2 regions of the Dermatophilus congolensis genome follow, and region 2 is predicted to be linked to the other one. Evidence: riboswitches for the same ligand, from Rfam matches in the RefSeq annotation. Region 2 holds a riboswitch; the other holds the start of a gene.
The links. A riboswitch is a leader RNA that binds a small molecule or an ion and turns the genes downstream of it on or off. The one in region 2 is predicted to bind thiamine pyrophosphate.
Positions count from the first base shown of each region.

Region 1: it holds a riboswitch for thiamine pyrophosphate, as region 2 does, so the genes downstream of both, thiO (glycine oxidase ThiO) here and CKV89_RS05530 (ECF transporter S component) in region 2, are expected to answer to the same signal.

Region 1 is NZ_LT906453.1:635,508-651,593, reverse strand. Features, by position in the region: gene CKV89_RS02765 (NAD-glutamate dehydrogenase) at 1-3,474, opposite strand, end outside; gene CKV89_RS02760 (IclR family transcriptional regulator) at 3,630-4,397, opposite strand; gene CKV89_RS02755 (amino acid permease) at 4,588-6,048, shown strand; gene CKV89_RS02750 (DUF1540 domain-containing protein) at 6,334-6,615, shown strand; gene CKV89_RS02745 (hypothetical protein) at 6,710-7,549, opposite strand; gene thiE (thiamine phosphate synthase) at 7,708-8,382, opposite strand; TPP riboswitch at 8,398-8,515, shown strand; gene thiO (glycine oxidase ThiO) at 8,506-9,651, shown strand; gene thiS (sulfur carrier protein ThiS) at 9,674-9,922, shown strand; gene CKV89_RS02725 (thiazole synthase) at 9,925-10,704, shown strand; gene moeB (molybdopterin-synthase adenylyltransferase MoeB) at 10,701-11,861, shown strand; gene CKV89_RS02715 (6TM ABC transporter family protein) at 11,940-12,434, shown strand; gene CKV89_RS02710 (cytochrome c oxidase assembly protein) at 12,458-14,491, opposite strand; gene CKV89_RS02705 (hypothetical protein) at 14,576-15,034, shown strand; gene CKV89_RS02700 (histidinol-phosphate transaminase) at 15,098-16,057, opposite strand.
Region 2 is NZ_LT906453.1:1,289,297-1,305,382, forward strand. Features, by position in the region: gene CKV89_RS05525 (TIGR03960 family B12-binding radical SAM protein) at 1-804, shown strand, start outside; TPP riboswitch at 953-1,057, shown strand; gene CKV89_RS05530 (ECF transporter S component) at 1,124-1,789, shown strand; gene CKV89_RS05535 (ATP-binding cassette domain-containing protein) at 1,912-3,294, shown strand; gene CKV89_RS05540 (energy-coupling factor transporter transmembrane component T family protein) at 3,294-4,052, shown strand; gene CKV89_RS05545 (TIGR03936 family radical SAM-associated protein) at 4,270-4,983, shown strand; gene CKV89_RS05550 (Rne/Rng family ribonuclease) at 5,135-8,020, shown strand; gene rplU (50S ribosomal protein L21) at 8,150-8,458, shown strand; gene rpmA (50S ribosomal protein L27) at 8,487-8,750, shown strand; gene CKV89_RS05565 (S41 family peptidase) at 8,843-9,844, opposite strand; gene obgE (GTPase ObgE) at 10,082-11,608, shown strand; gene CKV89_RS11800 (hypothetical protein) at 11,748-12,197, shown strand; gene CKV89_RS05575 (GNAT family N-acetyltransferase) at 12,336-12,854, shown strand; gene CKV89_RS05580 (class I SAM-dependent methyltransferase) at 13,101-13,796, shown strand; gene CKV89_RS05585 (glycosyltransferase) at 13,733-15,100, opposite strand; gene CKV89_RS11805 (hypothetical protein) at 15,294-15,473, shown strand; gene nadD (nicotinate-nucleotide adenylyltransferase) at 15,491-16,069, shown strand; gene rsfS (ribosome silencing factor) at 16,066-16,086, shown strand, end outside.

The DNA.
Region 1 (16,086 bases), 650 kb from region 2:
TAGTTCGTTGCCGTTGATACGGACTGCGTCGTTGGCGCGGTCACCGATTTCGGCGTTGGTTTGGGTGGTGGCTTTGACGTAGGTACCGATACCGCCGTTCCACAGGAGGTCAACGGGTGCGCGCAGGATGGCCGCGACGAGCTCGGAGGGTGTCAGTGAGCTCGTGTTTTCCAGTCCGAGCGCTGTAGCTGCTTGTTCACTGATGTCAATGCGTTTAGCGGTACGGGGGTAGATCCCCCCTCCCTTAGAGAGCAGGGCGCGATCGAAATCATCCCAGGAGGAGCGAGGAAGATCGAAGATGCGCCGCCGTTCAGCGTATGTGGCCGCTGCATCGGGAGTGGGGTCCAAGAAAATGTGGCGGTGGTCGAATGCAGCGACGAGATGGATGTGTTCAGACAGCAGCATGCCGTTACCGAAGACGTCGCCGCTCATGTCACCAATACCAACAACGGTGAAATCTTGGGTTTGAACGTTGATGCCTAGTTCACGGAAGTGACGTTGCACAGAGACCCAGGCGCCTCGTGCGGTGATACCCATTCCTTTGTGGTCGTATCCAGCTGACCCGCCAGAAGCGAAGGCGTCTTGAAGCCAGAATCCATAGTCGACGGCGATGTCGTTGGCGATATCAGAGAAGCGGGCTGTGCCTTTATCGGCTGCGACAACGAGGTAGGGGTCTTCTTCGTCATAGCGGAGCACACCTGCAGGAGTGTGAATTCCCTCGTCAGTGCGGTTGTCCGTGACATCTAGAAGGGAGGAAACGAAAAGCTTGTAAGCAGCGATTCCCTCGTTCATCCAGGCGTCACGGTCTGTCGCAGCGGGCAGACGCTTAGCGTAGAAACCGCCTTTAGATCCAGTGGGGACGATGAGGGCATTTTTGACCATTTGGGCTTTGACCAGGCCCAGAATTTCGGTGCGGAAATCTTCTCGGCGGTCTGACCAGCGCAACCCACCGCGAGCAACGGGACCAAAGCGCAAGTGGGTTCCTTCAACGCGAGGACTGTAGACCCAGATTTCTACGGCAGGAACGGGTTCGGGGATGCCAAGAATGCCTGCCGGGTGAAGTTTGAAGGCGAGGGTGTCGACGCGGCGGTGAGCGTATCGGTTGGTGCGGACGGTGGATGCAACGACGGAGTGCAAGCGACGCCAGATGGTGTCTTCATCGAGGGAGGTTACGTGAGCGATGTTGTCGATGAGTTCGCTCTCGATAGCGGTAACGGCGTCGATACGCGCTGGGTTATCGGTGCCGCCTGGGAAGGCCTCGGGGTCGAAACGGGCCTCGAAGTAGCGCAGCAAAGTGGCAGCGAGCTCGGGGTTGTCGAGGACAACTTGTTCGACGTATTGGCGGCTGAAGGTCGATCCAGCTTGGGCTATGTAGGAGGTGATAGCACGCAGCACGGCGATTTCGTCGCCAGTTAGGCCTGCTCGTAGGACGAGGGCGTTGAGTGAGTCTGATTCGGCCCGGCCTGCCCATACATCAGCGACGAGGTCTTCGAAGGCCAGAGTGGAGGTTTCACGGCTGGCGGTGACGCGTCCGGTGCCGCGGCGCCAGGTGACATTGTCGGGAATGGATAGGCCGATGTCGTAAACGTAGAAAGAGGTCCCGTCGGCGCGGTGAAGGCGGTAGGGACGTTCGTCAGTGACGCGTACGCCGGTGTCACGGAGGATAGGAACAAGGTCGGATAGAGAGACTTCTTGGCGGGCGTAGATTTTCATGCGGCGCTGGTTATTGGGTGCGCCGGGGGTTTGGTGGACAACGGGGCGGATGGAACGTTCGGGTTCGTGTTCGAAGGATTCGAGAGCCACGACATCAGCCACAGCGACGCGGGGGGCTACGTCGGCTTTGTAGACCTGATCGACCCCTCGCCCGTAGCGGGCGATGATGGCGGCGGCGGGTCCTTCGCCGAAGCGGGCGGTGGCGGCTTCGGCGAAGCCTTCGTCCCAGTTTCGGGTGGCCTCGACGATGCGGGCTTCGAGTTCATTGAGGTCGATTTGGCGCGCATCGGAGGCGTCGACGCCATGGACGATGGCGTAAATCTGAGCTAAGGAGGCGTCGCTGACTCGGGTGCGGTATTCGATTTCGTCGCCGTTGAAGGCGGACATGAGGATGTCTTGGATGCGGATGCGTACGTCTGTGTTGTAGCGGTCGCGGGGTAGGTAGATGAGGGCGGTGACATAGCGGCCGAAGGGGTCGTGGCGCAGGAAGAGTCGGGTTCGTCGTCGTTCTCGCAGGTGGACGACGGCGGTGGCGACTGCGGTGATGTGTTCGACGGTGCCGTGGAAGAGGTCGTCGCGGGGGTAGGACTCTAGGACTGCGAGGAGGTCTTTGCTGAGGTGGCTGTCAGGGACGTAGCCGGCTTCGTGGATGACAGCTTGGACTTTGTCGCGGACGTAGGGCAGGGAGGTGACGGACCAGACGTAGGCGGGGGCGGTGAACAGGCCGATGATGCGACGTTCGCCGGTGACGTTTCCGGCGGTGTCGAATTGTTTGATGCCGATGTACTCGAGGCGCACACGCCGGTGGACGGTGGAGGTGGCGTTGGCTTTTGTGAAGACGTAGGCGACGGGTTTGAGTGCAAGTTGTGCGGCAACGCCAGTAAGGATCTTGGCGTGGTCGATGGTGGTTTCAGGTGAGCGTCGGGACGAGAGGATGCCTAGACCGCTTTCGGGGATGCGACGTAGCTCGACGGTGTCACGGCCGTGGCCGTCTTGCTGCCGTTCGACGGTGTAGTCGGCGGCGCCGATGAAGATGAATTGTCCTCCGGCGACCCAGTCCAGGAGGGATCGGGCACGGTGGACGGTGTCGGGGTCGACGTTGGGAATGTTTTCGGTGAGGTTGTCGCGGATTTCTATGGCGCGGGCTTCGAGAGCATCGAAGTCGTCGACGGCGGCGTGGACGTCGCGGACGACGTTGAGGAGTTCAGCGGCGAGATTTTCTTCGGTTGCGTGGTCGTTGAGCCGGTCGATTTCGATGTGGATCCAAGATTCGCGCAGGGCGTCGGTGGGGGTGGGGTCTGTTTGTGCCCCGGAGGCAACATCGACGACGTCGGTGAGGGTTCCTTCGTCGTCGCGGCGTACGTAGATCTGGGGGTGAGCAATGAAGTGGACGCGGGTTTTGGTGTGTTCGAGGTGTTCCAGCAAGGAGTCAACGAGGAAGGAGGCATCGTCGGTGGCGACGTGGACGACGGTGTGGCCGCTTGCCCAGCCGTCACGTTCAACGGTGGGGGTGAAGACGCGGACGCGTTCGCGGGTGCTGGTGGTGAGTTGATGGGCGGTGGCGAGCATGGATGCTGCGGCGCCGGCGAGTTCTTCGGGGGTGCGGGTGAGGAGTTCCTCGGTAGCAACGTGGTGGTAGAAGCGTTCGAGGTAGGTGGTCATGGTCTCAACGCCGCTGCGGTCTCCTACGTGTGCTGCGGCTGCGATGGTGGCGGCGGCTGCTTCGAGGTGACTTGCGCGCAGAGCCTGGTCTTTGCCCATGACGTCCCTTTCGTGGTGTATACACGCTGTGGTCGCGGGCTACCCGGCATTCAGTCTCCCGACATTGGCAGACCGCGGCTGACCGTATCCCACCATTGGTTGAGGCGCCGATGGTGGATCAACACTGTTTTGCTGTCTCGTATTTCAGACTTGCCTTAAGCACTGGGGTGGGCGCGGGGTGAGTTTTCTGCGCAGAGGGTGTTTTCGAGTTTGTTCGCGACGGCACGCAGGGCATTAATGAGAGCGGGCTCGCGCTCTGTAGGAAGGCGCTCATCTTCGACGGTGAAAGCCAGTGCTGCGCAAGGCCATCCAAGGTGGTCATGGATGGCGACCGCGACGCTACTCATGCCAGCGGTGATTTCGCCTCGTTCAACAGCCCAGCCGCGGGCACGGACCTTTTGGAGGGTGGTTCGCAGACGCCCTGGAGACCAACTGGTTTTGTCAGCACTGCTATGCGGAAAGGATGCGGCATCGGGGTAGAGGGCGCGGATTTGTTTGGCAGGTAGTGCAGCAAGGATGGCCCGGCCACTGGCGGTCAGGTGCGCGGGCAGGCGTACGCCTGTCTCTGAGACGAGCATGGGACGTCGCGGGGCTCGTACTTCGGATACGTAGACAACGTTTTGGCCTAGAAGGACCGATAAGTGAGCGCTTTCTCCTATGCGTTCAACGAGGGCATCGAGGACTGGGGTGGCGATACGGGCGATGGGTACCTGCCGGGAGTAGGCAGTTCCAAGTTCAGCTGCGGCTGGCCCTACTCCGTAGAGATGTTCGGTTTCAAGGTGGACAACGAAACCAGTTTCGATGAGTGCGGCAAGCAGGTGATAGACACTGGATCGAGGCAAAGAAAGTGCTGTTGCGATTGACGCAGCTGAAACAGGTCCCCGTCTCGTCCCTAAATAGCGCAGAATCCTAAGAGCACTCATCGCGGCGGGAACTTGAGCCACACGAACTCCCTACGTTGTTTTCATGTTGCCGACCGTGTTCTGGTGCGACACCATCCGCACGATAACGAGTTCACGGCACAGAATTGGTCGATCTCAGTGTGTATTTGCTGGGAGCGGTAGAAATTGTCGAACGATCGCATCGTGTCAATTCATTGGAGAGGGGGCCCACATGTCCAAACCGAACAACCCCAACGGTGGACAAACACACGCCACGACCACAGCCACGACGGTGCATGAGCATGGCGAACTTACGCGCGGCCTCACCCTGCGACACATCACTTTCATCGCGCTCGGTTCGGCTATCGGAACAGGCCTGTTCTACGGTTCAGCCGCGGCTATTCAGGCTGCTGGCCCTGCGGTGATTTTGGCGTATCTCGCCTCGGGCGCTGCCGTGTATATGGTGATGCGCGCTTTGGGTGAGATGGCTGTCCGGCACCCTGTCTCGGGATCTTTTGGGCAGTATGCAGCTCGCTACATGGGTCCGTTTGCTGGGTTTTTAACCGGGTGGACGTATGCCTTCGAGATGCTCGTTGTTGCGGTCGCGGATGTGACTGCTTTTTCTGTTTATATGGCTTTTTGGTGGCCGCAAACGCCTCGCTGGATTTGGGTCACAGCTGTGATCTGTTTTATCGGAGCCGTGAACACTCGGCACGTCAAAGTTTTTGGTGAGCTCGAGTTTTGGTTAACGATCGTGAAGGTCAGTGCGATTGTCGCGATGATTATTGGTGGATCATTCCTCATGTTTAAAGGAATCACCTTTGAACCTGGGGTAGCCGTGGGACCGCACAATCTTTTTGATCACGGCAGCTTCAGCCCTACAGGAATGGCTGGAATTATCGCATCTTTGTCGATTGTGGTTTTCGCCTTCGGTGGAGTAGAGAATGTTGGCATCACTGCAGGTGAAGCATCTGATCCTAAGCGGGCAATTCCGCGGGCAGTGGGATCTGTTCCGGTACGTATTTTGATTTTCTACGTACTCACTATGATTGTCATCATGTCACTAGTTCCATGGAATCGAATTACTGGCGACTCAAGTCCATTTGTGCAGATTTTCTCTACGCTTGGAGTCCCTGCTGCGCCTTCGATTCTTAACGTGATCATTATTACGGCTGCAGTTTCTGCGATTAATTCAGACACTTTTGGCGCTGGCCGCATGCTATACGGATTGGCTCAGCAGGGACAGGCACCGAAAGTGTTTGCCCAAGTATCAAAGAATGGTGTCCCATGGATGACCGTAGTGGTCATGTGCGCGGCATTAGCGGTGGCGGCTGTACTTAATGCGGTTATCCCCGAGAACGTATTCAAAATTATCGCCTCAATTGCGACGTTCGCGACGGTGCTTGTGTGGCTGATGATCTTGTTGTCGAACTTGGCGATGCGCCGGGAGATCAAGCAGCGGGGCCTGCAGGAGTCTGAGTACCCGGTGCCGTTCCACCCTGTCGGCACGTGGGCAACGTTCGCGTTTCTTGTGTTTGTCGTGGGCGTGATTGGTTGGTTCCCTGATACGCGAGTGGCCTTGTGGGTGGGATTGATCTGGGTCTCCCTGCTCACGATCGCGTATTTCACCTTGGTTCCTGAGCATGGTCGACGGCAGCCTTCGCTTGAAGACAAGACTCCAGGGGAATCCTGATCTGCCTGTAGGCACTACGAGGGGCGGTGTTGTCATGGGAAGCGCAACAACACCGCCCCTCGTCTATACATCCATGGATACATATGTGATCTAGGTCACTTCACGGAAAATGAGACCACCCCACTGCCCGAATATGCACCCAGCTCAGAGACTTACGAACCCCATCACACTGCCCGCCAGCAGCATTGAGGGCAGCCTCACCTCACTATCGCTGCGAAAACGGTTCCCTAACCTGAAAACAACAGACCTGCGGACAGCACAACCCTTTCTCAGAAAGTAGGCACCATGTCCACGCTTCCAATCATTTCCTCCTGCACCACCACTTCTTGCTCCTTCAATGACTCCGGCTGCACCGCTGGCGCAATCACCGTTGGTGGCACAAACGGCACCGCCTCCTGCGGCACCTTCATTGCCCTCGACGCCCGCGGCGGACTCACTGACGCCAACGGCCGTGTCGGTGCATGCCAGCGCCTGGAATGCACCCACAACACTGACCTAATGTGCACTGCCGAAGCCATCAGCATCGGCGGCGACACCGCGACCTGCGAGCACTACAGCAACGCCTGAGCTCTCACAGCTGAAATTACTGGCGTCATAAAAACAGGTGCCTAAAAGTGCGTGGCCCCCACCAGCATGGGGGCCACGCACTTTTTGATCTCAATCACATGCGCGGATGGACGCGATGAGACCGAGCTTGAGAAACCGCTGCTGCCAACGTGGCTTGGACATCCTCAACCGTGGCGGCAGCGGGAAGTTCGACGTGAACGATCCGACTCATCCCCCCAAGCGGACCAATGTGCATGAGCGTAATGCCGGTGGAATCAACATCTACGCAATAGACGCGATCCTGGGTGTGCTCACAGCCCCCATGAGATGGGCGCTCATCAAGCACGTCACCATCAGCAAGACCTTCCACCACAGCAGTAATGACGGCTCGAAGTTCATGGTTAGGGAAAGATAAAACAGCATCGTGGGCCTCAAGACTGCCCATCACCCCCGGTCCACACAATGGCGAAACCGGGTAGTTTTTCATCGCGATGGCCGAGACCGGCGCCACTCCCGCACTGTCATGAACTAGCACCCGATTGATGTTCACGACTGCGAGCGCGCCGCCGGCCTCGATTACCGCGGCCACGTCTTCCGGAATCCCAGGACTGTTGGCCCACCCGTCGCGTTCATCCTCGGGGATCCACTGCAACACCCCCAGGTAGTGCAGTGTTGCCGCGAGGATTCGTACGCGTGGGTCAGGGGATTCGAGTCTGATGTCGACTCGGACCTCCTCGAGCACGTCTGTCGATGGGGCACCCATGCCGGAATGACGCGAGAAGGCGAGCAGGATCCGGCCCTTTGAATCCAAACCATGCGCTGCGACCTCGAGGCAGGACTCGGGGTCGATCCGATAGCGCATCAGCGTTGCCGCACCCTCGCCACCCACGAGACGTCGTGCCAGGGACGTTGCTCGCGCGTTGGAGCAGATGCTCGGTGTTGGGTTGACGGCCATGTATCGCCTCCTCATTAAGGTAAGCCTAACTTTAGTTGCGAGTCGGTCAGTTGACCACCCCTATCGAACGATCTTCTTAATCTTTGGCAAATTCATTGCGTCACAACGCAAATAACCGCTATAAGCCCGCCCCAACAACCAGCCACCACCACCCACACTCACCCAGGCAAACACGCACGCAACGCCCGCGCAGCACCCTCAGGATCATCAGCCTGCGTCAACGCCCGAACCACCACCACCCGCTCAGCACCAGCATCCACAACCCGCTTCACCGACGAAACATCAACACCCCCGATCGCAAACCACGGCTTACCCGACCCCACCCGCGCAGCCTCAGCCACCAAACCCAACCCCACCGCAGCACGCCCCGGCTTCGTCGGCGTCGCCCACACCGGCCCCACACAGAAATAATCCACCTCCGGCGCAGCCATCGCCGTAACAAACTGCTCCCGCGAATGCGTCGAAACCCCCACCAAAGCCCCCGGACACACCGACTTCACCTGCACCGGCGACAAATCCTCCTGCCCCACCTGCACAACATCCACCCCAGCCACCAACCCCACATCAGCACGATCATTCGCCGCACACAACGCCCCCGCCGCACGCGCCTCCTGACGCACAATCCGCAACGCCTCCACCTCATCAGCCGTCGAAATCGACCGATCCCGCACCTGCACAACATCCACCCCACCGGCAAAAACCCGCCGCACAAAATCCCGCAACTCCCCCGCCGAACCCCGCGCATCCGTACACAAATACAACCGCGCCCGCCCCAACCGACGAACAACATCCACACCCGAATTCTCCAACCCAACACCCTCACAAGAAGCCATGCAGGTACGGTAAACCGCAGCATCCGCGGGAGCCCCACAAACGGGCTGAGAGGGTGGCACGCAACCAAAGCGCCCACCGACCGCTCGAACCTGTCCGGTTAACACCGGCGAAGGGAGGAAGCTGTGCGCATCGCCATCATCGGCGCCGGCATCATCGGACTATCCATCGCATGGCACCTGCACGAAGCAGGCACACACGTCGAACTCATCGACCCAACCCCAGCCAACGGCGCCACCCACGCAGCCGCCGGCATGCTCGCAGCCACCAGCGAAACCACCTACAACGAACACCACCTCACCCCCCTCATGCTCGCCTCCGCCGCCCTCTACCCCCACTTCATCCACCGCCTCACCACCACAAACCTACCCACAGGACACCAAAACACCCCCACCCTCCACATCGGCACCGACACAGCCGACCGAGAAACCCTCCACAACCTCGCCACCTACGCACACAGCCTCGGCCTCACCCTCACCCCCCTCACCACCCGCCAAGCCCGCAAAATCGAACCCCTCCTCACCCCCTCCATCTCCAGCGCCCTCCACGCCCCCCACGACCACCAAGTCGACCCCCGCCTCCTAGCCCACGCACTCCTGACCACCCTGACCAACGCAAACATCCCCATCCACACCACCCCAGCAACCGGCATCACCCACACTGACAACACCGACCCCACCAGCCCCGTCACCGGCATCACCCTCACCAACGGCCACACCATCCCCACCGACCACGCCATCATCGCCAACGCCACCAACGCCACCCAGCTAAGCGGCCTACCCCTAAACCTCACCGGCCTCATCCGCAACGCCTACGGCGAAGTCATCCGCCTCACACCCCCACCCAACCTCCGCCACAACCTCACCCACATCATCCGTGGACACGTCAACGGCAACCCCATCTACCTCGTCCCCCGCACCAACGGAAACCTCATCCTCGGCGCCACCACCCGAGAAAACGAAACCCCCCACGTCCAGGCCGGCGGCATCCACACCCTCCTACGCGACGGCATCCGCCTCCTCCCCTGCATCGAAGAATTCACCATCACCGAAACCATCGCCCGACCCCGCCCCGTCACCAAAGACAACGCCCCACTCCTAGGCCCCATCAGCACCACCATCACCCTAGCCACCGGACTAGGCCGCAACGGCATCCTCCTCGCCCCCGCCATCGGCGCCACCATCACCGCCACCATCACCACACCACCAACCACCCACCCACTACCCGACATCACCGCCTTCACACCCCACCGCTTCACCACCACCCCCTAACCACCCACCACCAAAGGACCCCATGAACACCACCATCACCATCACCATCAACGGCGAACCCCACACCCTGCCCACCACAACCACCCTGCGCGACATCATCACCCACATCACCGGCCACACCATCACCCCCGAAGGCCACACCCCCACCGGCACCACCCTCGGCATCGCCCTAGCCCTCAACAACGAAATCATCCCCCGCAGCAACTGGGCCACCACCATCCCCGGCCCCAACGCCCGCATCGAAATCGTCACCGCCGTCCAAGGAGGCTAACCATGACCCCCACCATCCCCCCACTCACCATCGACAACACCCCCCTGACCTCCCGACTCATCACCGGAACCGGCGGCGCACCCAACCTCGACATCCTCCGCGAAGCACTCATCGCCTCACACACCAACCTCACCACCGTCGCCATCCGCCGCTACACACCCACCCAAACCGGATCCCTCTTCGACCTCCTACGCTCCCTCAACATCCGCATCCTGCCCAACACCGCCGGATGCCGCACCGCACTCGAAGCACTCCTGACCGCAGAACTCGCCCGCGAAGCACTCGAAACCGACTGGATCAAACTCGAAGTCATCGCCGACGACCAAACCCTCCTCCCCGACCCCATCGAACTCATCGACGCCACAGAACAACTCGTCAACCGCGGCTTCAAAGTCTTCGCCTACACCAACGACGACCCCATCACCGCCCAACGCCTCGCCGACCTCGGCTGCACCGCCGTCATGCCCCTAGGCGCCCCCATCGGAACCGGCCTGGGCATCCTCAACCCCCACAACATCGAACTCATCACCCACCGCCTACACGTGCCCGTCATCCTCGACGCCGGAATCGGAACCGCCTCCGACGCCACCCGCGCCATGGAACTAGGCTGCGACGCCGTCCTCCTCGCCACCGCAGTCACCCGCGCCCAACAACCCACCCACATGGCCAGCGCCTTCGCCCACGCCGTCGAAGCTGGCTACCTCGCCCGCCACGCCGGACGCATCCCCCAACGCATCCACGCCCACGCATCATCACCCACGACAGGCATGGTTACACCATGAACACCTACCCGCCACTGGTCGAACCTGCCCCCGAACTCACCCCCCACCAAGCCCAACGCTACGCACGCCACGCCATCCTCCCCGAACTAGGCACCCTCGGCCAACGACGACTACTCAACGCAAAAGTACTCGTCATCGGCGCCGGAGGCCTAGGATCACCCATCCTCCTCTACCTCGCCGCCGCCGGCATCGGACACCTAGGCATCATCGACGACGACACCGTCGACCTATCCAACCTCCAACGACAAATCATCCACACCACCAACAACATCGGCACCACCAAAGTCGACTCCGCCCGCACCGCCATCACCGACATCAACCCCACCATCAACATCACCACCTACAACCAACGACTCACCCCCGAAAACGCCCTCGACATCCTCACCGGCTGGGACATCATCGTCGACGGAACCGACAACTTCGCCACCCGCTACCTCATCGCAGACGCCACCGAAATCCTCAACACCCCCTGCGTATGGGGCGCCATCCTGCGCTTCGACGGTCAACTATCCACCTTCTGGCCCGGCAAAGGCCCCGTCTACCGCGACCTCTTCCCCGACCCCCCCAACCCCAACAGCGTCCCCTCCTGCGCCCAAGCCGGAGTACTCGGAGCCCTCTGCGCCTCCATCGGATCAGCCATGGCCATGGAAGTCATCCGACTCATCACCGGAATCGGCACCCCACTCATCGGCCGCCTCATGATCCACAACGCCCTCACCGGAACCTGGAACGAACTAACCATCCACCCCGACCCCAACCGCACCCCCACAACCACACTCACCACCTACCCCACCACCTGCACCCAACCACCACAACCACTCATCACCGAACACACCATCACCCCCACCGAACTCCACACCCTCCTAGACGACCGCGCCAACGGCACCATCGAATTCACCCTCATCGACGTCCGCGAACCAACCGAACACAAACTCGTCACCATCGACGGCGCCACCCTCATCCCCAAAAACGACATCATCACCAACCCCACCACCGTCCCCACCCACCAACCCGCCATCCTCTTCTGCAAATCCGGCGCCCGCTCCACCGAAGCACTCACCACCCTCCTCAACACCGGCCGCGACGACGTTTGGCAACTCCAAGGAGGCATCCTCGCCTGGATCGAACACATCGAACCCCACAAACCCCGCTACTAACCGGGAACACCAACCCCACCTCAACCGGTCCTACACACGACCAACCTTTCAACCACATCCCGAGCGGAGACACACCACGTGGGGACCACACCGCGCACCACCACCGGCATACCCGACCTCACCCGCGCCATCCTCACCCTCACCGGAGCATGGCTCCTAGCCATCGGCACCGCCCTGCTCGCCAGCCCCAACCCAAGCTTCATCACCACCAACCTCATGACCAGCCTGCTACTAAGCACCTGGCCCGTATCCCCTATCGTCACCGGCCCAGTGCTCATCGCGTGGTGGTTCCGCTCACGCAAACACCCACGCTGGTGGCGCGCCAGCCGACGACAATTCGCCACCATCAACGCCGCCGTCCTACTCGCCTGCGCCCTGGCCGTCGGCATCCTCGAAACCATCCCCCTGCTAGCCACCACTGGCAACAGTTCCCCCTTCCAACCATTGATCGGTATGTGCCTATGGCTGCTGTGGTCTGGGCAAATCTTTTGGACTCCCCTGCTAGGAGCCCTCATCGGCCCCCAGAAAACACAACAACCACACACCGACACAACCGACGACGACACCCCATAAACAAGGCGCCCCTCACACCTTCCTCACCCCTGACCACCACGGCTGCGCAACGCCGCAAGCCTTTCGTTATAGGCACGCAACTCCGCATCACCATCTCGATCCGCTTGACGATCCTTACGGCGTGCCTCCCCCTCATCAGCTCGCATCCACACCACTGCCACCGCCAACGCCAAAATCAGCATCGGAATCTCACCAATAGCCCAGGTGATCCCACCACCTACACGCTGATCGGCAATCAGATCAGTCACATACGGCACCTTTAATGCCCGGAAAGTATCCCCGGCAATCACATTCGCCGCCGTCATAATTGCCACCCCAAAAAATGCGTGGAACGCCATCGTGGCAAACAACAACACCAAACGAAGACTGGGAGCCCACCGATTCGGGCCCGGATCAATACCGATCAACGACCACGCGAACACATACCCAGCGGCCATGAAGTGCACAACCATGGCGATATGTCCCACGTGAGTGGTCAACGCCAACTCATACAAGTCGGTGAAATAGAACACATAGATCGAACCAACAAAGTTCACCGCACCCACAATCGGGTTGGTCCAAAATCCCATCCAGCGCGAATGCGCCGTCGACAACAAGAACTCGCGGGGCCCAAGGGTTTTATCCCGCCGCGCTTTCAATGCCCGAGACGCCAACGTCAACGGCGCACCCAGCACTAAGAACAACGGAATCCCCATCGTCAAAGTCATGTGCTGCAGCATGTGCGCAGAAAACATAATTCGCCCGTATATAGCTGGTGCACCACTGGTCACCCAGAAGAAAAACAACCATCCAAGGGTCCACCAGATCGTGCGGCCAACTGGCCACCGATCTCCCCGACGGTGCAACCGCGCTACAGCGGCGTAATACAACCCCACGGCGAGAACAACCACCGTAAGGAAAAGCCAATCAATCCGGAAAGCGGTAAACCATGTCGCTCCGGTAAGGGGCTCGGCAGGAAGTGGATACCCAGTGATGGAAACAGCTGGGTCAGGAGATTCTGCTTGAGCAACAGGAGGAGCTGTACGGCTAAGCGCCGATCCCAAACCCATCGCAACTGACATGAGCACAATCTCGGTCATAGCCAAACGCACGAAAGCTTTTGCTGAAGAGTCACCGTCATGAACTTCAGCGATGATGCACCTGCGCATCATCCAGCCAGCAACGCCAAGCACCACCACCAGAACCAACTTAGCCAGGAGAATAAGCCCATACTGACTGGTCAGGTCACCGATTCCGGTCAGTCGCAAAGATGCCGCCAAAATTCCCGAGACAAGCACACCGAAATAAGCCCACCCCGCCAAAGCAGAATAGCGGCGTACCGACGTACCGAAATCACGGTTGAGCAGCGGCCGCAGTATGCCTAGAGCCACCAGACCGCCGAACCATACAGAAGCGCCAATGATGTGAACTGCTAGAGAGTTAACGGCCGTGTCATGAGCAGCGGCACCTGCGGCGTGCCCGGCCAAAGCAAGAATGGCTAGGGCAATAACCCCTAGGGCAGCTGCCCAGGTAATGGAGTTCACGGTGCGTGCGCATGTGGCCAGGGCGGTCGCTCCAATAGCGAATCCCCAGGAGAACAAGTAGACGCGGAAAAGATCGATCTCCCACAGGAAGGGCAGCTGTCCAGCAAAAAGAGGTGAGGAGAGCTGAACGCCAGAAACGTTAGAGAGCAGAAGAAGCATGTGAATACCGCCGGAGACGGTCCACAGGATGCCAGTAGTGACAGCGATACGGCAGGCGGTGCGACGGCGTTGGGTAGTGGCCCGTTCTGGGATGATGGTTCCGGCCATCAGAAGTAGGCCAATGGTGATAGCGGCGCTGATGTCGTGAACGGTTTTGGCAATCGGTACGCCCCACACAGCAGTGGGTCCGCCGTCGGCGAAGCCGGGGACACCGGCGAGAGCTCCGCCGAGCCATCCAGCGAGGATAGTGGCCAGCACGGCGACGGGCCAGGTAATCAGGCTGGCTGTGGTGATGGTGGCAAAGGGGGTGCCTGGGTGGTGTTGTGCCCCGGGGCGGGTGGTGGCTTTGTCTTTGTTGCGGGGCGGGGTAGGCATGTTCCCAGCCTAAGTCTGAGCAGGCTGCAGGTCTGTTGTTCGTCTTGACGGCGTGGGTGGCTGAGCCGATAGGGGCGTATGTCTGTGTCCCGTCTGCGTCCTGCTCGCAGGTCTTTGGGTGCTCATGTGTCTCGAGCATTGCCGGTGGTGATGTTGTTCGTGGTGTCGTTATTGACGGCACTGTTGTGGATGCGCGCGGTGGTGGTGTCGTGGTCGGCGGTGTCGTGGCTGTCGGCCGATGATGTTGTGACAGCACGGTCGCTGGGGTGTGTGAATGGGGTGTGTCGAGCGCAGTGGCCTGATGGTCAGGTACGGGTGATTCACGATCCGGGGTTGTTTGCTCCGCAGCAGGGGGCTGAGTTATCAGTGGTGGAGCGTGGCGGGATGTTGCATGTGGCTGGGTGGAGTGCCGTGTCGGATGCGGCGTTATTGATGTTTTTGGCGGTGTGTTTCACCGGGTTCATGGTCAGTTGGATGCGGCGGGTATTGGAGTCGGCGCCGATCGTGGACGAGGACGTTGTGGGTGAAGGTGGTCAGGTGTAGCGGTACCTGGTCAAGGTGGTGGTGGCCTCGGCGCCACGAACCGAAGCCACCACCACCTGAGTCTTAGTTGGTTCGGGTGATGGGTGTGCTTGCGTCGGTGGGCAGCAGACCTTGGTCGGCGAATTCGCGGGCGACATTGAGGAATGTGTCGTTGGCTTGGGGGATATCGATGGAGACGCGCACGCCTTCACCGGCGAAGGGACGGACGGTGAGGTGGGCTGCTTCGCAGGCGGCGACGAATGCTTCAGTGGCGTTGCCGAGGGGAAGCCAGACGAAGTTGGCTTCGGAGTGAGGGAATTTCCAGCCCATGTCGATTAGGGCTGCTTCTACGCGTTCGCGTTCGGCGACGATGGTATCGACACGTTCGGCGAGTTCTTCGTCGGCGGCTAGAGAGGCGACTGCGGCGTCGTGGGCGATGTCAGTGACGACGAATGGCAGGCGTGTTTTGGTGAGAGTGTCTGCGGATGCGGGTGAGACGACTGCGTAGCCGATGCGTAGGCCAGCAAGTCCGTAGGCCTTGCTGAAGGTACGCAGGATGATGACGTTGGGGTATTTGCGTAGGAGGGCGCTGCTGTCGATGGCGGCGGGGTCTCGGTTGAATTCGATGTAGGCCTCGTCGATGGCGACGAGTACGTCGGAGGGGACGCGTTCGAGGAAGTCGGTGGCTTCGCGGTGGGTGATGATGGGGCCGGTGGGGTTGTTGGGGGTGCAGAGCAGGATCAGGCTGGTTTCGGGGGTGATGGCGGCGGCCATGGCTTCTAGGTCGTGGCGTCCGTCGGGTAGGAGGGGTATTTGGACGGAGCGTCCTCCGGCGAGGGCGATGAGGATGGGGTACATCTCGAAGGAGCGCCAGGCGTAGATGACTTCTTTTCCGGTTTCTACGGTGGCGGTGACGAGTTGTTGGAGTACTCCGGAGCTACCGGCGCCGGGGATGATGTGATCGGGACTGACGTCCCAGCGGGTGGCTAGGGCAGTGCGTAGGTCGTGCATGTCCATGCCGGGGTATCGGTTGAGGTGCGCCACGGCGTGGTTGATGACATTGATGACAGATG
Region 2 (16,086 bases):
AGTGAGGACGATCTCATCCAGACGGTTTCGGCGGCGTATGGCGCTGGCTGGCGTCAGGTGAAGTTGTACTTCATGTGCGGTTTGCCCACAGAAACTGATGAGGATGTACTGCAGATCGCGAAGATGGCTTCTCGGGTTATTGAGGAGGGCCGAAAGGTCAGCGGCAGCAAAGACATTCGTTGCACTGTGTCAATTGGTGGGTTTGTGCCGAAGGCGCACACGCCTTTCCAGTGGGCGGGGCAGTTGTCGCCAGAGGAGACAGATGCTCGTTTGGTGAAGTTGCGTGATGCGATTCGGGCAGACAAGAAGTACGGAAGGTCTATCGGATATCGCTATCACGATGGCAAGCCAGGCCAGATTGAGGGTTTGCTTTCGCGCGGTGATCGTCGTGTGGGTGAAGTTATTGAGGCGGTTTGGCGTGATGGTGGCAAGTTTGATGGTTGGAGTGAACATTTTTCACACGCACGGTGGGTGACTAAGGCTGCAGAAGTGTTCAGCGTGATGAGCGATGAACATGGGTGGCCTATTGATTTAGCGTGGTACACCACTCGTGAACGCACTGAAGAAGAGGTGCTTCCGTGGGATCACATCGACTCTGGTTTGGATAAGGAGTGGTTGTGGGATGACTGGCAGGACGCCCTTGAAGAGGTGGAGCAGGACGACTGTCGTTGGACGCCTTGTTTCGACTGTGGGGTGTGCCCAACGATGGGGACGGATATCGAGATTGGGCCTACAGGGGCGACGTTGTTGCCTTTGACAGTGTTGCGGGATGGAGCTGAAAAACTCACGGAGAAAGTTGGGTGAGTTATTCGTGCACTGAGTTTGCATTAGGCGCAGTGTGTTGATTTGAAGATGCGGGGCGGCGTGAGTGAAAAGCTCGCGCCGCCCCGTCGTGGTATGGGCAGGTAGGAAGGTGTCCAAGGCCGCGGTGGAGGAAGCGTGTGTATGCTCGTTTCTACGACAGGGGAGCGCAGGAAGCGCTGAGAGTGCGGGTGTTCCGCAGACCCTCGAACCTGATCCGGTTAGTACCGGTGTAGGGAGTCGGGATCTTCTCGTGGGCGTCTATCAAATGGCGCCTATTCCCCGTGTAGCACCGCAGTCGCGGTGAGGAACGGGTGTTCTGATGGCCGTAGGAACGGAAACGTCACGAAGCGGTGATGAGCGGGCATGTTTTGCAGTGGCACGTGGTGGGCCAGCAGCGTGGCGTGGGCTTGATTTCGTAACTCTGGCGATGCTGGGCGTCGCGTTCGGAGTGGCGTTCTGGGCGTGGGATGTTTTGCTCTATCCCTTTGTGAAGTTGGCTTTGGTGTTTCCGCCACTGATGTCGTTGACCTTGGGTGTGTGGCTGCTGCCGTGTGTTGTCGGAATGCTTATTGTGCGTCGGCCGGGTGCAGCAGTGTTTATCGAGTGTATTGCTGCTTTTGTGGAGATGGCGCTTGGTAATGAGTGGGGAGCGATGGTGATGGTTTCCGCCACGTTGCAAGGGCTGGGGGTTGAGGCTGCATTCGCGTTATTCCGGTGGCGTCGAGCAGGGCTAAGCGTTGCGATCCTTGGTGGTTTTCTTGCCGCGGTCGCGGAGATTGCTGGTTATGAGTGGTGGGTTTATCAGGTTGAATATGCCTGGGTGTGGCGTTTTGTGTCGTTGGGGGCTGCTGCAGTTTCGGGTGTATTTATTGCCGGGTGCGGTGGGTGGAGCATCATGCGTGCTCTTGCATCGACGGGGGCGCTGCGGGCGTTGCCTGCGGGGCGTGATGCTCTTCAACAGCCAGGTTCGGATGGCAGGCGCTGATTGTGTCGGGTAAAAACTTGCCTTGCGGTGCAGTGCGTTTAGAAGGTCTGACGTGGACACCCGAGGGGCAACAGACCCCGGTACTGCATGAGGTTGATCTTCACATAGACCCTGGTGAGCGAGTGCTTCTCATCGGGCCTTCTGGTGCAGGAAAATCTACGTTGCTGCATGCGATCGCTGGTGTTTTAGGCGAGGTTGATCCTGGCGTTTTGTGTGGTTCGCTGCAGCGCGGAGGCAATGTTGGTCTTCTTACTCAAGATCCTGCGGATGCACGGGTGGCAGCCACGGTTGGTCGTGATGTTGCTTTTGGCTGCGAGAACGCCGCGATGCCTCGCTCTGATATTCATGTGGCTGTTCGGGAAGCTTTGGAGTTGGTGGGGTTCCCTTATCCAACGTCACGTTCGACTTTGGCGCTTTCTGGGGGTGAGGCTCAGCGGCTTGCCCTTGCGGGGGTGATTGCTCCTCGCCCGGAGGTGCTGCTGCTGGATGAGCCGACTGCCTGTCTTGACGAGGAGTCGGCAGCTGTGGTTCGTGATGCTGTTGATCAGTCGGTGCGTGCTCGGGGGAGCACTTTAATTGTGGTTGAGCATCGTATTGGGCCATGGCTGCCTCTTGTTGATCGAGTGCTGGTGATGGGCGCTGAGGGTTCTCTTGTGTCGGATTTTCCGGTCAGCCAGGTGGACACATGCCGTGAGATGTTGTCGAGCTTGGGGTTGTGGGTGCCGGGTGTGCCTGATCCGGCGCCGCTGTCTCTTTCCGAAGGGCTGTTTGTCGCGGGGCATCTGGAGAGAGAACGGCCTGCTTTTGGTGATGTGTTGATGGTGGCGGAGCAGGTTGAGTGGGTCCGTGCTGCGCCGCGTTCGTTGACGTGGACGCGGCGCACGCCGGTGCAGGTACTTACTTCTACTGATGCGTGTGTGCGAGCTGGAGAGGTTTTGGGGATACATGGACGTAGTGGGGCGGGTAAGTCGTCTTTCTTGCGGCTTTTAGCTGGTCTTGCAGCGCCTACGTCGGGTTCGGTTCGGGCAACGTCTGCTCTTTTTGGTGAAGGGTTTATGGGTTCTTCTTCGCCTGCACAGTGGAGTTCGCGCGTGCTCGCTGCGCGTATTTCGTGGGTGCCGCAACGCCCTTCGCAGACGGTGGTGGCTGACACTGTCTGGGATAGTCTGCTGGTGACGGCTCGTGTTTTGGGTCTGGTGGGTGTTGAGCAGCGCGGTGAGCAAGTCGCTGAAGCGTTGTCTTTGGGGCATGTGTTAGGCCGTAATCCGCATTCTCTTTCTGGGGGGGAAAAGCGGCGTTTAGCTGTTGCTTCTGCGGTGTTGCATGGCCCTGGTTTTGTTGCTTTTGATGAGCCTACTGTTGGTCAAGATCGAGGTACGTGGGCGGCTGTTGCTGGTGTTATGAGTGTGATGCGTCAGGTGGGGGCGGGCGTCGTTGTGGCTAGTCATGATCGGTCACTGTGTGGGAGTTCGGGGTTAGTTGATAGCACGGTTGAGGTTTCCTGATGAGTGATGCTGGTTTGTCAGGGAGCGTGGGTGGATATCGGGCCGGTTTTTTGGAGTGCCAGGCTGGGCCGCTTTCTCTTATGGGGTTTTCGTTTCTTGTTGCCGTTGGGGGGTTGAGTATTGGGTCTTTTCCCGTGGGGGCTGTGGCTTTTTTGGTTGTTGTGGTTGTCACGGTGGGGATCGCGGGGAGGGCTGCTTGTGACTGGCGTCGGATGGTTCCGCCGGTTCTTGCGGTGGCTTCGGTGACTTGGTCGAATTGGTTGCTTGCTGATGATTCGTCGTTAGCTGTGGCTGCGACTGCTGGGTTGCGGGTTGCGTATTTTGCGTGGCCGGGGGTTGTGCTTGTTGGTTTGGTGGATGCCTCGCAGCTGGGGGATCACTTGGGGCAGCGGTTGCGTTTTCCTGCGCGCGCGGTGCTTTCTGCTGTGGCTGCGTTGCAGCGGTTGGATTCGTTATCGCAGGAGTGGCAGGAGTTGAGGTGGGCGCGTCGGGTTCGGGGTGTGGCGGCTGATCGAGGTGTGTTGGGTAGGGCAGGGGAGTTGTGGCGGTTGACGATTGCGTTGTTGGTTGAGTCGTTGCGTCAGGCTGGGGTGCTTACGGTGGCGATGTCGGCTCGCGGGTATGAACGGTTGGGGGAGCCAGGGGTACGGCGTACGTGGGCTGAGCCTGCGGTGTGGAATCGATGGGATTCTGTGGTGATTTTTCTTGGTGGATTTTTGGCTGTGTTGCCGTGGTTTTTGAGTGTTTTGGGGCTATGAGGTTGCTCAGGTATGCAGGGTGTTGGGGTTCACCGAGTTGAGCTAGGCGTGGGGGCGGTTAGGCTTTTGGACCATGTCTAGTAGCGATACCACTGCAGAGCAGGCGTTGTTGACCGGTGGTGAATCTGATGCGGTAAAGACGTCGGAGAAGTCGGTGTCGCAGCCTGCGAAGAAGCGACGTCAGCGGGTTCCTACTGGGCCAGCGCCGGATCCTGCGGTGCAGAAACTACGTATTCGCTATGCGAAGCGGGGGCGGCTGCGGTTTACCTCTACTCGTGATTTCCAGCGTGCGCTGGAGCGAGCTTTGCGTCGTGCAGCGATCCCGGTGGCGTATTCGGCTGGATTCCATCCGCACCAGAAAATTTCGTATACGAATGCGGCTCCGACAGGTACTGCGAGTGAGGCTGAGTATGTCGAGATTTCGGTGACTCGACGGTTGGATCCGCAGGCCGTTCGTGAAGCTTTGGATGCTGCTTTGCCGGATGGGTATGGGGTAGTTGAGGTGGTTGAGGGTGTTGGTGGCTCGTTGGCTGAGCTGATGGAGGGCTCGCTGTGGCGTTTGGAGTTTGGTGAGGTTTCTCAGGAAGAGCGCGCCGAATTGGATCGGGCGGTAGCTGCGTATCTGAATTTGGAGAAGGCTGAGATCACACGGGTGTTGAAGAAGGGTCCACGCACTTATGACACTCGCGAGGCGGTGTTGTCGATGCGCTCGGTATCGGAGTCGGCTCCGTGTGCGATACTGGAAATGGTAGTGCGGCATACCACGCCCGCCGTACGCCCCGAAGATGTTCTTGCTGCGATGCGAGCAGCCGTAGATTTGAACGTTGCGCGTCCAGTTAAGGCGACGCGCTTGGCCCAAGGCCCGCTCGAGCTCGCAGCCGCAGCGGTGGCCGATCCATTCGCTGCCGGAACTGCTTCGGCTACTCCATGAGGTGACGCGTGACCGCGAGCCAGTGGGGTTGGAGATCAGACTTTTAGTGGATCGGATACACCGGTTCCATAGGCGCTGACGAACATTGGCGCGCGCGGTGAAGAGGTTATGGGCGTGGTCGCCGTTGGCGTGCTGCGGGAAGGAATGCCAGATGGCTTCCGATGAAAAAAACACATCACATGCGCAGTTGGATGAAGTTACGGCCGTGTCTGGTGGGGCGGCTGCAGCACCTGCGGGTGCAAGTTTTGGGTTGATTTTTCAGGCTCCCGATCCGGCTGCCGTGACGACGGTGCGTCGTCGTGTGCGTTCTGAGCGGGTGGAGGTGACCGAGTCTTCAGCTGATGAAGTTGAGGAGCCGCAGCCGCGTGAGAGCAGTGATGACGGCGAGGACGAACGGGAATCCCGTGGTGCGCGGCGTAGTCGCCGCGGGCGTCGGGGTGGGCGTGGGGCTCGTCACCGCAGTGATCATGAAGGGGATGCGGAGCTGGAAGCTCCGCAGGAAGATGCTGCTGATGGCGATGCGCAGGTAGATGTCGCCGAGGCTGAAGAGCGGCAGGATGGCGCTGATGAGTCCGAGCCCAGTGAGAGCCGCACCCGTCGACGTCGGCGAGGTGGGCGTGGACGGCGCCGTTCGTTGGGGGAGGACAGCGAAGATGCGGTGAAGTCTGTTGACGAGGAATCTTCGTCGGCGGATGAGGACACCGATGACTCTTCGAGTGATTCTTATTCGGACGGCGATGACTATGAGGGTGGTGAGGATGAGGAAGGCCGTTCTAGTCGTCGGCGTACCCGTCGCCGTCGCCGTGCAGGGTCTTCGGTAGAGGCTCAAGATGATGTTCCTGGTGTAACGACTCGTGTGCGTGAGTCGCGTAAGAGCCGTGATGAGGCGACTGGGATTAAGGGTTCAACCCGCTTGGAGGCGAAGCGGCAGCGGCGTCGGGACGGGCGTGAGGCTGGTCGGCGCCGCACGATCATCACGGAGGCGCAGTTTTTGGCGCGTCGTGAAAGTGTCGAACGGGTTATGGCGATCCGTGAGGTCGATAATCGGATTGAGATCGGTGTGCTTGAGGATGGTGTGCTAGTTGAGCACTATCTCTCTGGCGCTGATGGCAGTGCTGGTGGTAGCTCTGGCGCAAGCAGCGTGGGTAACGTCTACTTGGGTCGTGTTCAGAATGTGTTGCCGTCGATGGAGGCAGCATTCGTTGATATCGGTAAGAACCGTAATGGTGTGCTGTATGCCGGTGAAGTCAACTGGGATGCTGCTGGTCTTGAGGGTGGTAGTCAGCGTCGTATCGAGAATGCTCTTTCGCCGGGGCAGAACGTGCTGGTGCAGGTGACCAAGGATCCGATTGGTCATAAGGGTGCTCGTTTGACGAGTCAGGTTTCGTTGCCTGGACGGTTCCTTGTGTATGTGCCGGATGGCTCTATGACGGGGATTTCTCGTAAGTTGCCGGACACAGAGCGTGCGCGATTGAAATCGCTGTTGAAAAAGATTGTTCCTGAGGATGCTGGCGTGATCGTGCGGACTGCTGCCGAAGGCGCCAGCGAGGAGGAATTGACCGCTGATGTGAAGCGTCTCGCGCGTCAGTGGGAAACGATCCAGAAGAAAGCGGCGAGTGGCCATGGACCGGTGCTCTTGCACGGGGAGCCGGGGCTGACTGTCCGAGTTGTTCGTGACATCTTCAACGAGGACTTTTCGAAGCTTGTTGTTTCGGGAAGTAACGCGTGGGCAACGGTGAGTGAGTATGTGGAGTCTGTTGCTCCTGATCTGCGTGATCGTGTGACTCAGTGGACTGAGAAAGCAGATCTTTTCGCGACTTACCGCATCGATGAGCAGTTGGCTAAGGCGATGGACCGTAAGGTCTGGCTGCCCAGCGGCGGTTCGTTGATTATTGATCGCACTGAAGCGATGACGGTCATCGATGTGAACACGGGCAAGTTTGTTGGGGCAGGCGGAAACCTGGAAGAAACCGTCACTAAAAACAACTTGGAAGCGGCTGAGGAGATCGTTAATCAGCTGCGTTTGCGCGATATCGGCGGCATCATTGTGGTCGACTTCATCGACATGGTGTTGGAGTCTAACCGTGAGCTGGTGGTTCGTCGCCTGGTTGAGTGCCTTGGGCGTGACCGGACTAAGCACCAGGTTGCTGAGGTGACTTCGCTTGGTCTGGTGCAGATGACGCGTAAGCGGGTCGGTGCTGGGCTGATTGAGGTGTTCTCTGAGACGTGTGAGCACTGTCATGGGCGCGGAATCATCGTTCGGAATACACCTAAGTTGCCTTCAGGTGAGCCTGATGGTGAGGGGCGTAAGGCGCGCAAAGGTCGTAAAGGTAAGAACGTCGAAGCGCCTGAGCCTAAGCCGCAGGAAGTTGAGCCGGTCGAAGAAGAAGTTATTGAGCCGGTCGAAGAGGTTCTAGAAGAGTCTGGTGAGGAGCGCCGTGGCGTTTCTGCTGCTGCTATGGCGAAGGTAGCGGCTGCGCTCAAGAGCGTTCCGGAGCAGGTGGCCGCTGAGGGTGATGGAGCTGAGGGCGCTGCACCTGAGCCAGTAAAGAAGCGGACTCGCCGCGCGGGTCGTCGGGCTGCAGGAGCGCCCCGCACCGCTGTGGGCGAGGCGGTGACTGCCATTGTTGCTACGGAGCCGGAGGTTGTTTCGCCTGTTGAGGCTGCCGAAGCAAAGGTTGAAGAGGCAGCAGCGCAAGTAGTGGCTTCGGATGCGGAAGCGGTTAAGCCGGAGGCTGCTAAGAAGCGGACTCGCCGTGCGGGTCGTCGTGCTGCTAGCGCGCCATCGGGAGTCGCAGACACTAGCGGTGTGGGGCTGATGACTGTGCAGGAAGCTGCAGTGGTGGATGCTGCGCCGTTAACTCAGCTCGCAATGGTTGCATCTGCTGTGTCGGATGAGCCTGCTGAGGTTGAGGTATCCGTTGCTGAAGAGGTCATTGCTCCGAAGAAGCGGACTCGCCGTGCGGGGCGTCGTGCTGCGGGAGCGCCTGCAGGGCCTCCGGCTGCTGCCGGTGGAGAAAGCAGCGCTGCTGAGTGATCGCGTGCGTTTGGGTGACTTCCCAGCGCACGGTAAAGTGATATGTCGTGCGTCCACCGTGACTCGTGCCATTCGGGCGACGGGCCGGTAGCAAGCGGCGCAGCAACCCCAGAAAGTGAGTGTGTTTACGTGTACGCGATTGTTCGCGCCGGTGGCCGCCAGGAGAAGGTGGCAGTTGGCGACAAGCTCCTGGTCGACAAGATTGATGCCGAGCCCGGTTCTAACATCGAACTCACTCCGGTGTTGCTCGTTGACGGTGACAAGGTGACTGCAGGCGCCGAAAAGCTCGGTAAAGCCACTGTTACCGCTGAGATCGTGAAAGCCGCGAAGGGCCCCAAGATCTCCATCGTTAAGTACAAGAACAAGACGGGTTACCGCAAGCGTCAGGGCCACCGTCAGCCCCTCACGCAGATCAAGATCACCGCGATCAACGCCTGATTTTTCGTCGTCGTAAGAGAGGTTTGACATGGCACACAAGAAGGGTGCATCCAGCTCCAAAAACGGTCGTGACTCGAACGCGCAGCGCCTTGGTGTGAAGCGTTTTGGTGGCCAGCTGGTCAACGCTGGTGAGATCATCGTCCGTCAGCGTGGTACGCACTTCCACCCTGGCGTAAACGTCGGCCGTGGCGGCGACGACACGCTGTTCGCGCTCTCCGCTGGTGCGGTTGAGTTCGGTACCAAGCGTGGCCGCAAGGTCGTTAGCATTGTGGAGCCCGTCGCTGCTGAGTGACGCCCCACCGAGTTTGTTATAAAAGCGAGCCAGTCATGACTGACTGGCTCGCTTTTATAACGCGTGAATAATTATTGGGCACTTCTGATGCGTCATCGCTTGGAAGGGCATTTCTTTGCTGCAAGCCACCGGCGTGCCGCCTCATCAGCGGATTCATTCTCGTTGTGCTCATCTGGCTGGAGAGGCTTCTCAGCCAGGTTGTTACCGAAGCGGTCGAGATAAAGGTTTTTCGTGAGTGTCAATGTGGCGCCGTCGTAGAGTCGTGGCGTGACACTTCCTGAAGTGTGGCCAGCTGTTGGCGTCCCGAAAGTTCTCACGTGGGATAGTCCACGAAGGGCTGTCACTACCGCTTCGCCGCTGGCGGATGTGTGTTCTCCGTGAAGTACTGCTACGGGTGCATGTGTTTGTTTGGTTCGATCGCCAACAGAGATGATTGTGCCTCCGACACCTGCGCCGTCGGAGTGTGTTGTTACTTCTACGCGGGCATCTTCTCGAGTGGTGAAAATGACGGAGACTCCGTTCGGGATGAGTGCAGTTATCCCTGACAGTAGGGGGTACATGTTTTTTCCCGAGTTGTTCCGCACATCGACGATGTATCCGCATGTGCTCGGGGCGGCTTGGTCGATTCCGTCAGCGATAACGCGTGCGTAGCGTGCTTGAGACTCTGCGTCCACCATGCCGAGGGAAGGCATCGTCACTGTTGTGACGGAAGGGCGATTGGGTGTTGCGCCCGCGGCGGGTGCAACAGTGGGGGTGTGGAATACAGGCGCAGGTAATGACTGAGCATGGGGTGCGGGTGTCAGATGGGAGTTTTTCCCACCAGCTATTTTTGCAGCCTTGGCGAGTACTGGGTGAAGGTCGTCGTATGAATTAGCTGTACTGATTGCTTCTTCTACCTCGGTGCGCATCTGTTCCCATGCTGGTCCTGATGCATATACCCCTTCGTCGAGAATATTGAGAGCTATCTGGCCGTAGCGCTGCATCGATGGCGGCATGATGTAGAGGCCAAAGATAGGGCCAAAGGCATACGTCGCAGATATCCCACCGACAGTCACACCTGTGACGACAAGAAAACCCGCGATAAAACGAGTCAAGAGTGCATGTTTGCCAGGCTCGGTGGAATCTTTTACGGCCATAGGGCAACTTTGACTGACGACGGGATGTAACGTCATCGTTCTTCGGTATGTCGGTGGCCTCAGAAAAGTACGACTATGGTCGTATCTTTCACAGCCGTGGCTGTAGCTGCGAGGCTCCTCGAAAAGAACACGGCCTGGCGGCACAGGTGTGAGCTGGATTTACCACCTATTCGCGCGCATGTGATGATGGGGATCATGCCTGCATTCGTCGATCGCTGCGTCCTTCATGTCACCGCCGGTAATGGTGGTCACGGATGCGTTTCTGTTCACCGTGAAAAGTTCAAGCCCCTCGGTGGCCCTGACGGCGGCAATGGAGGTCATGGCGGTGATGTCATTTTCCGTGTGGATCATCAGCTGACCACGTTGCTTGAATATCACCACAGTCCACATCGCAAAGCGAGCAACGGACGTCCGGGTGAAGGTGATGAGCGTAATGGTGCGCGCGGTGAGGACCTCATCCTTCCTGTTCCAGACGGCACTGTGATTTCTACCCGTGATGGACAGGTCTTAGCCGACCTTGTTGGTGAGGGGACTGAGTTCACCATCGTTGAGGGCGGACATGGCGGTCTGGGAAACAAAGCTCTTGCCTCCACGAAACGTAAGGCGCCTGGTTTTGCTCTGATGGGAGAACCCGGTGAAGAGGCAGAAGTTGTTCTCGAGCTTAAAACTCTGGCTGATGTTGCGCTGATCGGGTATCCCTCGGCAGGTAAATCTTCTTTGGTTTCTGTGATGAGCGCCGCGAAACCAAAAATTGCGGACTATCCGTTCACCACGCTCGTGCCGAACCTTGGCGTTGTCACTGCGGGAAGCGCCCGCTACACCGTCGCTGATGTTCCTGGGCTGATCCCGGGTGCGCATGAAGGCCGAGGGCTTGGTTTGGAGTTTTTGCGGCATGTTGAGCGATGCCATGTGCTTGTGCATGTCATTGACTGCGCAACGTTTGAAGCGGACCGCGACCCGATGAGTGACCTCGATGTCATCGAGCATGAACTAGCGGAGTATGTTCCCGAGTCCACGCTGGGTGGTCGTCCTCTTTCGGACCGCACCCGCATCGTTGTGCTCAACAAAGCTGACGTGCCGGAAGCTAAAGAGCTGGCTGAATTTGTCAAACCTGACTTGGAAGCACGTGGTCTAGAGGTGCATGTCATTTCGGCGGTGGCACGTACTGGGCTGAAAGAGCTTTCTTTCTCGCTTGCTAAACATGTTGCTCAAGCCCGTGCTCGTGTTGCTTCTGAGCAAGAAGAACAGCCTCGTCGTCGGATCACCATTCGGCCGAAGGCTGTGGATGAGACTGGCTTCGAAGTGCGCCGTGAAATGGAATCTACGGGCCCGGTCTACCGCGTTATCGGAGACAAAACCACGCGGTGGGTGCGTCAGACTGACTTCGCAAATGATGAGGCTGTTGGGTTCCTCGCAGACAGGCTTGCCAAAGCTGGCGTGGAGGACGCTTTGGTTAAGGCAGGTGCAGTGGCAGGGGATACTGTCTATATCGGTCCAGAAGACAGTGCTGTGGTGTTCGATTGGCAACCGTCGATTACTGCCGGTGCTGAGTTGCTTGGTCCTCGTGGAACGGACCTGCGACTTGAGGACATGCATCGGCCCACCCGTGCTGAGAAACGCAAGGCTTATGACGAGCGCAGAGCATCTCGGGCTGCTGCACGGGCACAGTTCGATGAGGAGCGTCGTGCTGGGTTGTGGACGGATCCTTCTCACGATGAGTGAGTGAACGAGGGTGTGGTTCTCTTTCTTCGAAGAAAGAGAACCACACCCTCGTTGTACACATCTTTCCTGGTCAGATGGCTAGAACGGTTTTACTTTGATCGTTCTGAATCACACGCTGTCATGCTGTACAGGGGGAGTCATGCTGATTATCGATGTGCGTTTGCCGCAACCGGTGACTCCGCCTGTGCCTGTTGTAGTTAAAGCGGACGCTTCTGCTACATCTACAAGCACTGAGCGTCTTCCGGTGATTCATCGGGGTGAGCGCCGTGTCCGTCGTCCTAGCGCCCCTGATACGTCTCTTCTTAGTGCTGCTGATATCGAATTGATTCACGTAGTGACGGGAGAGCGGTTGTACGGCACGGGGATCGTTAGTGGGGAGGATCTTCAACCGTTCAGTTTGCAACTAGTTCTTGATCGGCATGATGGTGTTCTTCCTCGGGGGGTTGAAGTGACCGTGTCTTACCTTCATCGTCGTGGGAAAGCACTGCTTCGCAGTGGTCACTTGAACCCTTATTCCGGTGCTGAGCTGACGCGAGCTGAGCGGTATCTTGCTTCGCGACACTCTGGTGGCGTGGACGTCTCCCTTTAGCGGTGGGACCAGTTCGCGATACTGGTTCGTTTCGTCTGAACGTCCTGGTGCTGAGTTGTTGTTCAGACTGGACACAGTAAGTGTGCGATGGGGAAGACCACATGTGCTTCTCGGAGCGGATGTGGATACGGTTTCCTCATGAGTCAACAGATCGTCCGCGCGCACGTGCGAGACATCGCGAAGGTTAAGCCTCTGTGGAAGCAGATGGTCAGCGAATACGCGACTATTTCTGGTGGGAAATGGCGTGTGCTTGAGCCTCATGAGGCGTGGCAGCTGCGTTTTCAGGAGTATTTGGCCTGGATCAACGATGCCAGCGGCTTAGTTTTTATCGCGATTGACCAGACTCCTGACGAGAACGGAAACGTGGAGGATAAGGCAGTTGGGTACGCCGCTATCCGTTTTGTCTCGCCAGACTCGACCTTCGATATGGGCGAAACACGAGGTGAGCTGGAATCTCTCGTAGTTTTACCTGACTATCGTGGGCGCGGTATCGCATCCGATCTTCTCGCTGCGTGTCGGAAAGAGCTGATGCGGCGTGAAATTTCTTACTGGACTACGAGTACTCTCACTGACAACGCTGCCACCATTCACCTCTTCCAAAAGAACGGTTTTAAGCCTTTTCTCTTGCGTATGGGGCAGCGTCTTGAAGATGACTGAGCTGCGTATCGAAAATTAGTCGGCTGTGGCTATGCCTGTATGCCCAAAAGTTCATGGATGCCTCAGCGGCCTGGTGAGGGTGAGAAAGCCACAGTAGAACACGGACTGGGAGCGGAGTTTCTCGATGCTTGTTGTAAGCGCCTTCAGGTTGAGGGGTTAGCGGATTGAGGCCGAGTGCTCCTTTGGTGTTCGAGTGGGTCGTGTTCGATTCCCGTCGCTTCCCCGATGCGTGGCAGGATCGGCGGTATGGAAGGTTCCGAAGTACGTAAGCTCGCAGCTCTCGAAGACAACCACTGGTGGTACCGGGAGCGTCGTCACATCCTCAAGAAGCTCCTCGAGGGGCGTACCCCTGGTCGCGCTCTCGATGTTGGCGCAGCCGGTGGGGGTAACACACGCGTGCTGCGGGACATGGGGTGGCAGGTTTCTCCGCTGGAGTATGGCCCTGAAGGCGCGGAAGTGGCAAAGGAACGTGGACTAGCTGTCATGCGTGCTGACGCCATGCAGCTTCCGCTACCGGATGCCAGCCTTGATCTCGTTACTGCTTTTGATGTGCTTGAGCATCTTGAAGAAGACGATCGCTGTGTCAAAGAAGTGGCGCGCGTACTCAAACCGGGTGGAGCTTTCCTAGTAGCTGTTCCAGCGGATCCGAAACTGTGGAGCTCTCACGACGTAGCTGTGTCTCATCTTCGCCGATACACCCGCGAGACTCTCACTCAGGTTCTGGACCAGCCAGGCTTCCGTTTGGAGTGGATGAAGTCGTGGATGGTTTTGCTTCGACCAGCTGTTGCTCTTCGCCGCTCTTCATCGAGCGGCAGCGACCTACAGCCGATGAACCCCATCGTCAATGCGGGGCTTTCTGCTGTGGTCGCTGCCGAGCGTTACTTGCCGGTTTCCTCGCTTCCGGGAGTGAGCTTGTTTGCTGAGGTGCGTCGTACCGCCTGACGGGCTTCGGCGTCGATCATTTGTGTGCGGGGGGTATCCGGGTGGGTGCCCTCCGCAGCTTCACCAGAAGCGGTCACGAGTGCAGGCTCGGTGGCCGTTTCTTCGTATGCGCGGGTGAAAGCGGTGACAGACGCTGCTGCTGGCTTCTCTGTAGAGGATTTGTTTTCGGTTGCGGTGGCAGCATCAGGTGTGGTGAGTGAGGCTGGGGTTTCCGGTGCCGTTGCTTCTGCGGTTACTGCAGGCGTATCGGCATTGCGGGTCATGGGAATTTCGCCGCTGGCAGGGACGTCAAGGTCGGCGAGTTCGGTGAGGAAATCGCGGTCACCGCTGGTGTCGTGGTGGGTGGGTTCGTTTTCTCCGATGTTTTCGTGGCTGATGAAGTCGGTGTCATGGGCGACGAAGTAGGTTGGGCGGCCTTGCATCATGCTGTACATGCGGCCGACGTATTCACCAAGGATGCCGACGCAGATCAGCTGTGCACCGCCAACAGCTGAAACCGCCATAACGGTAGATGTCCATCCGGCTACGGCGCGGTCGGTCAGTGAAGAGATGAGAGCGTAGAAGAAAATGAGTACAGCGCCGACAAATCCGAGTACGCCGAACCATGTTGCTAGGCGCAGTGGTGCCATGGAGCCGGCAGTGAGGCTGTCAACAGACAGGGCGATCATTTTGCTGAGCGGATATTTTGATTCCCCTGCGGCGCGTTCTTCACGTTTGTAGTAGACCTCGCCTGATGGGAAGCCGAGTTGAGGTACAACCAGGCGTAGTACGCGGTGATGTTCGGGAAGAGCGTTGACAGCATCGACGGTGGCGCGCGACATGAGACGGAAGTCGCCAGCATTGGCTGGGGCGTCAGTTTTTGATAGGTGCCGCAGGGTGGCGTAGAAGGCTTGGGCAGTGCCGCGTTTAAAGGCGGTGTCGGTGCTGCGGTCGCTGCGGATGCCGTAGACGACGTCGAGTTTCTTCTGTTGTGCTAGCTCGAGCATTTCCGCGATGGTTTCGGGTGGATCTTGCAGGTCTGCGTCGATGGTGACGACGTAGTCGCCGTGTGCGCGAGCTAGACCAGCGGAGATGGCGGCCTGGTGGCCGGAGTTCGCGCGAAGGCGAATGATGCGAAATTGCGGCCAAGATCGTCGCAAACGGGCCATGACCAGTGCAGATTTGTCCTTACTGCCGTCGTCGACCGCGACGACCTCGTAGGTCTGGCCAAGGCCGTCGAGTACGGGACGGAGCCGCTCCACCATGAGAGGGAGGACTTCCTCTTCGTTGTAGACGGGGATAACGACGGACAACACGGGATGCATGCCCCATACCCTATGCATCATCAGCTTCGTGCAGTGTTAGTGGTGAGGTGGGCGTGGTGGGATGTGAGGTGGTTGTGTGTTGTGTCTTGCTAGAGGTGCTGTGCGGGCAGTGAGCACGGGTACGCTGGATCACATGTCCACTCATGTTTTTAGTCTTGCGGCTCATACACCTCACGTCGTGAATCATTTGCCAATGCCTGCTTGGGTTTTCGGTGCGATTGCTCTAGCCGTAGGCATCCTTTTGCTTGTTTTTACGTGGATGTTCCGTCACTCGGCGCAGGCCATGATTGAGGGGCGGGATATCCATGGCAGTGCTAGCCGTGGTCATGTGTCTCAGGAGCATGGATCCGCCGAGACTGGGGGATCCCACTGACGCACAGGATAGGCGTGATGGGGGGAACGTTTGATCCAATCCATCATGGCCATCTCGTTGCGGCAAGTGAGGTTCAACACCGTTTTGGTTTGGATGAGGTGGTGTTCGTTCCTACTGGGCACCCGTGGCAGAAAAGTGGGCGGAAAGTTTCGCCTGCTGAGCACAGGTATCTCATGACGGTGATTGCGACCGCTTCAAACCCCCGTTTTACTGTCAGTCGCGTCGATATTGATCGACCAGGGTTGACGTACACGATTGATACGTTGCGGGATTTGCATGAAGAACGCCCGGAGTCGGAGCTGTTTTTTATCACGGGAGCGGATGCGTTGAAACGCATTCTGTCCTGGAAAGATGTTGATGAGCTGTGGTCGTTGGCTCATTTCGTGGGGGTGACCCGCCCCGGGCATGAGTTGACATCAGAGGGTTTGCCCAGTGAAGGGTTGAGCTTGGCGGAGATCCCAGCGATGGCGATTTCGTCGAGTGATTGCCGTGAGCGTGTCGCGGCGGGACAGCCGGTTTGGTACTTGGTGCCAGACGGGGTGGTCCAATACATCGCTAAACATTGTTTGTATCTAGATGGGCAGGAGACCCAGTGACGGTTGTCGCACCGATC